3 regions of the Amycolatopsis sp. NPDC102522 genome follow, and region 1 is predicted to be linked to each of the others. Evidence: riboswitches for the same ligand, from Rfam matches in the RefSeq annotation. Region 1 holds a riboswitch; each other region holds the start of a gene.
What was found. Region 1 has a riboswitch for S-adenosylmethionine ahead of ACZ6YV_RS09415 (methionine ABC transporter ATP-binding protein). Riboswitches for the same ligand answer to the same signal wherever they lie in the genome.
Positions count from the first base shown of each region.

Region 1 (3,265 bases):
ACCAAGAAGCTCGGCCAGAACTTCGTGCACGACCCGAACACGGTGCGCCGCATCGTGGACCTTTCGGGGGTTGGTGAAGGTGACGTCGTGCTGGAGGTCGGGCCGGGCCTCGGCTCGTTGACCCTCGGCCTGCTCGCGACCGGCGCCGAGGTCGTCGCGGTCGAAATCGATCCCGTGCTGGCCGGGCGGCTGCCGAATACCGTGGCCGAGCGGGGCGGGGCCGAAAGACTGACGGTCGTCAGGGCGGACGCTCTGCGGATCACGGCGGAGGACTTGCCCGCGCGGCCGACGGCGCTCGTCGCGAATCTGCCGTACAACGTCGCCGTCCCCGTCGTGCTCCACCTGCTCGCCGGGCTGCCGTCGCTCACCAGCGGTCTCGTGATGGTCCAGACCGAGGTCGCGGACCGGATGGCGGCCGGTCCGGGGAGCCGGACTTATGGCGTGCCCAGCGTCAAGCTCGCGTGGTACGGAAAGGCGCGCAAGGTCGCCGCGGTGCCTCGCGCCGTGTTCTGGCCTGTTCCGAACGTGGACTCTGCACTGGTCGCTTTCGAACGGGGCGACGTGGTGTCGTCCGTGGAGCGTGCGCGTTTGTTCGCGGTGGTCGATGCCGCCTTCTCTCAGCGGCGGAAGACTCTGCGTGCGGCGTTGGCGTCATGGGCGGGCTCCGCCGAACGCGCGGGGGAGTTGCTCGAGAAGGCGGGTATCGACCCCAAGACCCGCGGAGAGCAGTTGGATGTTCATCAGTTCGCCCGGATCGCCGCGGCGGCGGGCTGACCACCTGTTGCAGGTGTGACCGGCACCGCGTGAACGCGAGTCGGCCGATGTCAGCACGAGTGCGTAAATCCTCTTCTCGATCTGCATGATCCACTCCTGTCTTAGCAGGCAGCGGCCTTGTCGTAGCACAAAGGTATCTGTTGCTGTCTCAAAATATGGACAGCAGTTCCTGTATTGTGGACGCGACCAGACGTGTGATCTGCGCCTACGTGCTTGCTTTCATCCAGTGGGATCGGTTTTACTCAGTAAGCCATCCCGAGCGACTGAGAGACCTGGCTCGCCGAAGTCGCAGCAACCACCCTCCACAGGGCAGGTGCTACCGCCAGGACCGATGGAGGCTGTGCCTAATGAACAGGGTCACCCACCCGCTCCTGCTGACCAGGCGACGTGTCGTTGATGAAGGTCGCCGCACGGTAAGTGCGTGTCGACGCTCCACCGTTACTGCCTGAGTCTTTTCCCTTACCTCTGAAACCCGTCCGTTTCCGGACGGTTACTCGGTGACGGTTGGCGCGCTCGAAAGAAGCGGCGCCCCATTTGCATGGAGCCTTTCGTGATCACTGTCGAAAACTTGTCCAAGTCCTTTCCCCTCAACGGAAATCCCGTCGTCGCCCTGCGCGATGTGAGCGTGGACATCCAAGCCGGCTCGCTGTTCGGAGTCGTCGGTCCGGCTGGCTCCGGCAAGTCGACCCTCGCTCGTTGCATCGGGCTTCAGGAGCGTCCCGACCGAGGCGTCGTCCGCCTCGACGGACTCAACACTGGGACCCTCGACGGCCGCCGGCTGCGCGAAATCCGCCGTCAGGTCGGTGTCGTGAGCACCAAACCGGAGTTGCTCGCTGAACGCACCATCGCCGGCAACATCGCGTCGCCACTCGAGCAGCTCGGCCTCGATGGGCCGCAGCGCCGTAACCGGGTCGGCAACCTGCTCGACCTGGTCGGGCTCACCCCGCGGGCGGGGCAGCGGCCGGGCGACCTGTCCGAGGGACAGCTGCGCCGGGTGGCCATCGCCAAGGCCCTGGCCGCCGGGCCGTCCGTGCTCTTGGCCGACGACCCGACCGCCGGTGTGGAGCCCGAGGAGTCCGGCGCGGTCCTGACCGTGCTCGACCGTGCGCGCGCCGAGCTCGGCGTCACCGTGCTCCTCACCACTCCCGACGCCGGTGTCGTTCGCCGTGTCTGCGACGACGTCGCGGTGCTGGAGGCCGGAGCGATCATCGAACGCGGATCCGTGCTCGACCTGGTCTCTGACCCGAACAGCCGGACCGCGCAGGCGCTGCTGCCCTCCATCGAGACCGGTCGGGCACAGGCTTCGAAGTACGACCGCGCGGTGGACGTCGTGCTTGTCGGCTTCGCGTCGGTCGGCGCGCTGCTGCCGGAAGCCGCCGGTCGCTTCGACGTCGAACTCGCCACCATCGGGGGCGGCCTGACCCGGATCGGCGACACGCCGGTCGGCCGGTTCCGCCTCGGTGTGCGGGGTGAGCGCGCGGACGCCGCACTCGCCTGGATCGCCGAACGTGGCGGCCACGTGACCCACCCGGTCCGCGGACCGCAGGGCGTCGCTGCCTGATTCCTCCACGAACGGGCCGCCTCGGACGAAATCCGTCCGAGGCGGCCCGTTCGTGTCTGACTCGTCTTTGTTCTCTTTTCTCCTGGTGGCGGCACAAGTGGAGCGGCCACGTAGGCTTGAGTCGTGCTCGCCGTCGTACCGCCCCCAGTAACCGTCAGGGTTCCCGCCAAGGTCAACCTGCACCTGGCGGTCGGTGACGTACGCCCGGACGGCTACCACGAGCTGGTGACCGTGTTCCAGGCGCTTTCGCTGACCGACGAGGTGACCGTCGCGATCACCGAGGACCCCGGCGTCGAGGTCTATGGCGAAGGCGAAGGGTCAGTACCGACAGGGGCCAACAACCTCGCTTGGAAGGCGGCACAGGCGCTGGCGGCCCACATCGGCAAAGCGGACGGCGAGTCCAAGATCAGGGTGGTGCTTCGCAAAGGAATCCCAGTGGCGGGCGGGATGGCCGGTGGCAGCGCCGACGCGGCCGCGACCCTGGTGGGCCTGGCATCGCTCTGGAAACTCGACATTTCCCGAGACGAACTGGCGGGTATCGCCGCGAAGCTCGGCAGCGATGTTCCCTTCGCTCTCTACGGTGGAACAGCGTTGGGCACCGGCAGGGGTGAGCAGCTGGTGCCGGTCTTGTCGAGGCATACGTTCCATTGGGTGCTGGCTTTCGACCAGCGTGGTCTTTCGACCCCGCGGGTTTTCGGCGAACTGGACAGGTTGCGTGAAGAAGGCAGCCCGCCGCGGATCGGTTCGCACACTCCGGTGGTAGAGGCGCTGGCGTCCGGTGATCCGCGGCAGCTGGCGCTGCTTCTCGGCAATGACCTGCAGGCGGCCGCTGTCTCATTGCGACCGGGGTTGCGCCGCACATTGCGGGCGGGAGTCAACGCGGGCGCGCTCGCCGGCACCGTGTCCGGGTCCGGGCCGACCTGCGCTTTC
Region 1 covers NZ_JBVJLY010000002.1:750,667-753,931, reverse strand. The annotation lists gene rsmA (16S rRNA (adenine(1518)-N(6)/adenine(1519)-N(6))-dimethyltransferase RsmA) at 1-774, shown strand, start outside; SAM riboswitch class I at 1,022-1,112, shown strand; gene ACZ6YV_RS09415 (methionine ABC transporter ATP-binding protein) at 1,325-2,335, shown strand; gene ACZ6YV_RS09410 (4-(cytidine 5'-diphospho)-2-C-methyl-D-erythritol kinase) at 2,459-3,265, shown strand, end outside.

Region 2 (3,265 bases), on a different contig from region 1:
CTGATCCCGCTCTCGTCCGGGGTGCCCGGCGCGCAGGAACTGGTCGACGCGGTATTCGTGCTGGTCATCGTGCTGACGCTGCTCCAAGGCACCACGCTGACCCCGCTCGCGAGAGTGCTCGGGCTGGCCCAGCACGCCGAACCGCACGAGATCGACGTCGACTCCGCGCCACTCGACGAGATGGGCGCGGAACTCCTGCAGGTCCGGATCAACTCCGGATCGAAGATGCACGGCGTCTACCTGGCCGAACTGCGGCTGCCGGTGGGCGCGACGATCAGCCTCCTCGTCCGCGACGGCACCGGCTTCACACCGAACAAGAACACCCGGCTCCAGGAACGTGACCAGTTACTCGTCGTGACCACCTCCGACGTCCGTGACGCGGCCGAACGACGCCTGCGGGCCGTCGACCGCGCCGGACGCCTCGCCAGGTGGAAGGGCGAATCCGGCCAATAGGTCACGAACCGGCGCCAGTCTTTCGTCGGTTGATCTCAGAAATTTTCTTACGTGTTGTTCCCTTTTGTACTCCTTTTGGATTACTTTCCCCGCAATCGACTCCATCGAATGGGTGAGTGTCGCGGGGTAAGGAGTACGCAAGGTGACGAAACTTCCTGCACGGTTCGCCGGTCTGGGGGCCGCCGCTGTACTCGTCGGGGTGGTTCTTTCCGCGCCGGCGGCGTCAGCGGCCGGCGCGTTCCCGGCGTTCGGATTGCCCTTCGACGCGGGCCAGTCGGTCTACTCGGCGGGGGTCCACTCCGACAACGGGAACTCCGGCGTGAAGAACGCCATCGACCTCAGCCCCGCCGACAAGAAGGTTCGCGCCCCGCTGGCGGGCACCGTCCGGATCCAGCACTGTGGCGGCGGCGACTGGGTGACCGTCGACCACGACGGCGGCTGGCGGACCGGGTACTACCACATGGAGGACATTTCGGTCACCGACGGCCAGAAGGTCGCCCCCGGCGACCTCCTCGGCCGGACCGGCAACGCGCTGCCCTGCGGCGGCAGCAGCACGGGCGCCCACGTGCACTTCACCCTGTGGACCCTGCCCGCGGCCGCCGCCAAGGGCGGGGACTCGCGCGACTTCGGTGTCGGCGCGGGCAACTGGAACGGCCTCTCCTACGACGAGGTCTCGACCAAGGTCGCCGATGCCCACGGCGAGGCCGTCGACGGCAAGACCTTCGGCGGCTGGCAGTTCACCGCGGGCACCGAGCAGTACTCGGGTTCCGCGACCGAGGTCTCTTCGCGTTCCGTCGTCCCGCTTCCCGGGCGATTCCGCGTCTGACCTCCCGTTGCCCGGCGCGGCGCGGCGCCGGGCAACGGTTCTTTTCGCTTGCGGAGTACGTGAGCGGCGTCTCAAGATGCGGACAAGGGGTGGCTTGATCGGCCGCCTATCCGCTAACTTCGTTCGTAGGTCACGAGTGTCAGCGTCAAGCCCCGGCTAGCTGACCGGCAACCCTCCTTCCGCGGTGGGGTGCCCCGGGTGAGGACCAGGCTCGTCGCGTGGTGCGACGGGCAAGCGCGGGATCCTCGTCGGGGTCCCCTGGCCCGGAGGATTGACGATGACTCTCGCTCTCGAACGCACCAGCACCCCCGTCACTGTCGCGGAAACCGTTGTGGAGCACGAAATCCCGACGGTGGCGTGTGCCGGTCTGCGGGTTCCGCTGGTCACCGGCGGCGACATCGGCTACGCGAACCTCGATCACGCGGCCAGCGCTCCCTGTCTGGACAAGGTGCGCGACGCTGTCGACGAGTTCCTGCCCTGGTACGCCAGCGTCCACCGTGGCGCCGGGTTCGCCTCGCAGGTCTCCACCAAGCTTTACGAGCGCACGCGCGGAATCCTGCGGGACTTCGTCGACGCGCGGTCGACCGATTCCGTCGTCTTCACCCGCAACACCACCGATTCCTTCAACCTTCTCGCGCGCAGCCTGCCGAAGCACACGTCGGTCGTCGTGTTCGACACCGACCACCACGCCGCGCTGCTGCCGTGGAAGGGCCCGAACGTCCGCCGGATCCAGACGCCGCGTACTCGTCTCGCCGCGGTGTCCGCTGTGGACGAAGCGCTCGCGGACTGCCCGCAGGGCCCGCGGCTGGTCGTCATCACCGGTGCCTCCAACGTGACCGGGGAACTGTTGCCGGTCAAGGAGATCGCCGCCGTCGCGCGGCGGCACGGCGCCCGGATCGCGCTCGACGCGGCGCAGCTCGCGCCGCACCGCAAGATCTCCGTGCGCAAACTGGACGTCGACTACATCGCGATCTCGGGGCACAAGCTGTACGCGCCCTTCGGTGCCGGTGCGCTGATCGGCCGCGCCGACTGGCTGCGCGCCGCCCAGCCGTACCTCGCCGGTGGCGGCGCGACGAAGCTCGTCACCCGCGACTCCGAAGACCTCGGCGTGGTCTGGAATTCCGGCGCCGAGCGGCACGAAGCCGGTTCTCCCAACACTGTCGGCGTCTACGCGCTCGGTGTCGCCTGCGAGACCCTGGCCGGGAACTGGGACGCGATCGTCGCCCACGAGGACGAACTGCTGGCGCGGCTGCGTCGCGGTCTCGCCGGTATCCCCGGTTTCGCCGAACTGCGGCTGTTCGACGCGCCTGTCGACAGGGTCGGCACGCTCAGCTTCGTCGTCGACGGCTTCGACCCGGGCTGGCTCGCCGCTGTCCTGTCCGCGGAGTACGGCATCGGCGTGCGGGACGGCGCGTTCTGCGCGCACATCGCGACCAAGCGGCTGATCTCCGCCGCCGGCTCGACCGGCCAGCAGGCCGTCCGGGTCAGCCTCGGTCTCGGCAGCACCGCCGAGCACGTCGACAGGCTCGTCCTGGCGCTGCGCCAGATCGTCGCCCGCGGCGCGCGCTGGCAGTACGAGAAGCCGGAAGGCCGCTGGGTGCCGGAGAACGATCCGCGGGAACTTCCCCCGTTCTGCGCCTGACCCACTACCCTCACCCCGCATGGGGAACGAGCGACCGCGTTACTGGTTTCCATTGGCACTACTGGGATTCGCCCAACTGGCGGTAGTGGCCTTGTCCGTCGGTTCGAGCCGATCAGAGGGGTGGTTCGCCTACGCGCCCAACCCCGGCCCGGGGCGGTATCAAGCGCTCTACGGCGTGGAGATGAGCAGGGAGGCCGGGGAAGCCGTCTCGGTCGTCGGCATGAGCCGGATGGACAACTGGCTGTTCGCCGTCCTCGCCGTCTACCTCGGCACGGTGCTGTTCTACACGATTCGGGCGAAGACCATGCCGTGGTGGAAGGTCGCCGCGATCGCCGTCGGCGGGC
Region 2 covers NZ_JBVJLY010000014.1:52,525-55,789, reverse strand. The annotation lists gene ACZ6YV_RS28495 (potassium/proton antiporter) at 1-453, shown strand, start outside; gene ACZ6YV_RS28490 (M23 family metallopeptidase) at 596-1,279, shown strand; SAM riboswitch class IV at 1,408-1,522, shown strand; gene ACZ6YV_RS28485 (aminotransferase class V-fold PLP-dependent enzyme) at 1,557-2,921, shown strand; gene ACZ6YV_RS28480 (hypothetical protein) at 2,941-3,265, shown strand, end outside.
Region 2: linked by a shared signal. The riboswitch ahead of ACZ6YV_RS28485 (aminotransferase class V-fold PLP-dependent enzyme) and the one ahead of ACZ6YV_RS09415 (methionine ABC transporter ATP-binding protein) in region 1 are both predicted to bind S-adenosylmethionine.

Region 3 (3,265 bases), on a different contig from region 1:
CGCGAACAGGACGGCACGGTGATCAACAACGGTTCGGTCGTCCTGCGCGCCGTGACCCCGGCGGGCCGGTTGCTGCTGACCGGCGACGTCGAACTCGCCGCGCAGGCCGATCTGATGGCCGAGGGTGCCGATCTGCGTGCCGACATCTTGAAGGTCCCGCACCACGGAAGCCGCTACACCGCACCGGATTTCCTCAACGCCGTCGCGCCACAGGTCGCATTGGTGAGCGTCGGTGCCGGAAACCCTTACGGTCATCCGAACAAGTCCACTTTGGACAGTTTGACTGCCGTCGGTGCTTCCGTCGCCAGGACGGACACGGACGGCGACACCGCTGTCGTCGCCGACGCGCGGGGTCTTGCCCTGGTGCGCCGGGGTGAGCCCCGCGGCCCGCCTCGTTCTTGAGGCGGGCCGGCGGGAACTCAGATGCCGAGAGCCTCGCGGACCGCGTCGGCCGAGGCGCCGACCGTGGCCTTCGGGCCGACCTTGTCCTCGATGGCGTCGAGGGTCTTGAGGCCGTCACCGGTGATGAGGAGCACGATCTCCTCGTCCGGGTTGAGCTTGCCGGTCTCGATGAGCTTCTTGGCCGTCGCGACGGTGACCCCGCCTGCGGTCTCGGTGAAGATGCCCTCGGTGCGGGCGAGCAGCCGGATACCCTCGACGACCTCTTCGTCGGTGACGTCTTCGATCGCGCCGCCGGTGCGGTTGACCACGTCGAGGACGTAGGGGCCGTCGGCCGGGTTGCCGATCGCCAGCGACCGGGCGATCGTGTCCGGCTTGACCGGCTGGACGACGTCGTGACCCGCGCGGAAGGCAGCCGAGACGGGGGAGCAGCCGGTGGCCTGCGCGCCGAACACCTTGTACGGCGTTTCGTCGACGAGGCCGAGCTGCCCGAACTCGCGGAAACCCTTGTCCACCTTGGTGAGCTGGGAACCGGAGGCGATCGGAACCACGATCTGCGGGGGAATCCGCCAGCCGAGCTGCTCGGCGACCTCGAAGGCCAGGGTCTTGGAGCCCTCGGAGTAGTAGGGCCGGACGTTCACATTGACGAACGCCCAGCTCTCCTGCTCGGCCGCGAGCTGGGTGGCGAGCCGGTTCACGTCGTCGTAGTTGCCGTCGACCGCGATCAGGTCGCCGTCGTACACGGCGGTGGTGAGGATCTTGGCGCGCTCGAGGGTCTTCGGGATCAGCACGACCGACCGCCAGCCGGCGCGGGCGGCCGCGGCGGCGACCGCGTTGGCCAGGTTGCCGGTCGACGGACAGGCGAGCACGTCGAACCCGAACTCGCGCGCGGCCGCCAGCGCGACGGCGACCACGCGGTCCTTGAACGAGTGGGTGGGGTTGCCGGTGTCGTCCTTGACCCAGACCTTCTTGACGCCCAACGCTTTCGCGAGCCTGTCGGCCTGGACGAGCCGGGTGGCGCCGGGCTCGGTGTTGGGGATTTCTTCGACGTTCGAGGGAACGGGAAGGAGTTTCTTGTAGCGCCAGATGTTCTTCGGCCCGGCTTCGATGTCCTCGCGGCGCACGCGGCCGAAGTCGTAGGCGACTTCGAGCGGCGAGAAGTCCTCGGCGGAAACGAATTCGGGGGCGAGCGGCTGCCGGTGTCCCTCTTCCTTCGACACCAGTTCGACAGCCGGTCCGAGATCCGGGGTCTTGGTGGTGGAGGTCGTGCCGAGGGTTGCGGTCATCGCGAGGTCCTTCCTCATCTGCCCCGCCGTGGCGGGCCGGAATTGGCACCGTGTTCGTCAGCTATCCCGCGATCGCGGGATGACAGGCTGACGCCGGTTGCCGGGGCTTCATCGGGCCGTTCCCTCTGCCCCTCTGGATGAGCGGTATCCGATTGTCGGCACGCACATGATCGCGTCGCCTCGCCAACACCGTACGACATGAGCCTCAGGTGGGGCCACCGTGCCCGGAACACATCACCGGACAAAGCACACGAGAGGAGGAGTGGCAGGATCGTCACCGTGACGACGCAAGCTTCCGCCCCATCGCCGCTGGTCCTGGTTCTCGGTGAGGAAGAGCTGCTGATCGAACGCGCGATCCGCGCCTCTTCGGACGCGGCCAAAGCGGCCGATCCGACGGCGGATCTCACCCGGATCCGGGTGTCGGACCTCACAGTCCCCGCCCTCGCGGAGATGGTCAGCCCCTCGCTGTTCGCCGAGGGCAGGGTGATCGTCCTCGAATCCGCGCACGACATCTCGCAGGAGCTCTCCGACGGGGTGATGGCCTACGTCAAGGCGCCCGCCGACGGCATCGTGCTCGTCGTGGTGCACAGCGGAGGCGGCCGGAGCAAGGCCGCGAAGGCGCTTCCGGCGGCCTTGAAGAAGGCCGGGGCGGAGGTCGTCGAATGCCCGAAACTGACCAAGGCCGCCGAGCGGGAATCCTTTGTCCGCAACGAGGTCCGCCGGGTCGGCGGGAAGATCGACGGTGCGGCCGTGCTCGCGCTGATCGACGCCGTCGGCTCGGACCTGCGCGAGTTGTCGTCGGCCGCGACCCAGCTCGTCGCGGACGCCGGTGGAACGGTCGACGAGCAGGCGGTCCGCCGCTACCACCGGGGCCGTGCGGACGTGAACGGGTTCGCCGTCGCCGAGAAGGCCGTCGCGGGCGACATGGCGGCGGCCCTGGAATCGCTGCGCTGGGCGATGCAGCTGGGTGTTCCGCACGTGCTGGTCGCGGACGCCCTCGCCGACGCCGTGCGGACGATCGCGCGGGTGTCCGGTGCCGGCCGCGGGAACCCGAACCAGATGGCGGGCGAGCTGGGGATGCCGCCGTGGAAGGTGCGCAAGGCGCAGGGGCAGGCCCGTGGCTGGGGTCAGGACGGTCTCGCCACCGCGATGCGGGTCGTCGCCCGGCTCAACGCCGAGGTCAAGGGGGCGGCGGCCAACCCCGAGTACGCGCTGGAACGTGCCGTCCTGCAGGTCGTCGACGCCCACGGCACAGGACGCTGAACATGGCGAAGGGCCCTTGCGACTCGCGTCGCAAGGGCCCTTCGAAAGCCGATCAGAGAGAGTTCGCGCGCTTCGCGAGCGCGGACTTCTTGTTGGCGGCCTGGTTGGCGTGGAGAACGCCCTTGGTGACGGCCTTGTCCATCTTCTTGGCCGCGTCCTTCTGCAGCTCCAGGGCCTTGGCCTTGTCGCCGGCGTCGGCCGCCTCGCGGAACTTGCGGATCGCGGTCTTCACCGAGGACCGGATCGCCTGGTTGCGCTGACGCGCCTTCTCGTTGGTGGTGATGCGCTTGATCTGCGACTTGATGTTGGCCACGGGG
Region 3 covers NZ_JBVJLY010000012.1:47,579-50,843, forward strand. The annotation lists gene ACZ6YV_RS26245 (ComEC/Rec2 family competence protein) at 1-402, shown strand, start outside; gene thrC (threonine synthase) at 420-1,685, opposite strand; SAM riboswitch class I at 1,697-1,829, opposite strand; gene holA (DNA polymerase III subunit delta) at 1,965-2,948, shown strand; gene rpsT (30S ribosomal protein S20) at 3,001-3,261, opposite strand.
Region 3: linked by a shared signal. The riboswitch ahead of thrC (threonine synthase) and the one ahead of ACZ6YV_RS09415 (methionine ABC transporter ATP-binding protein) in region 1 are both predicted to bind S-adenosylmethionine.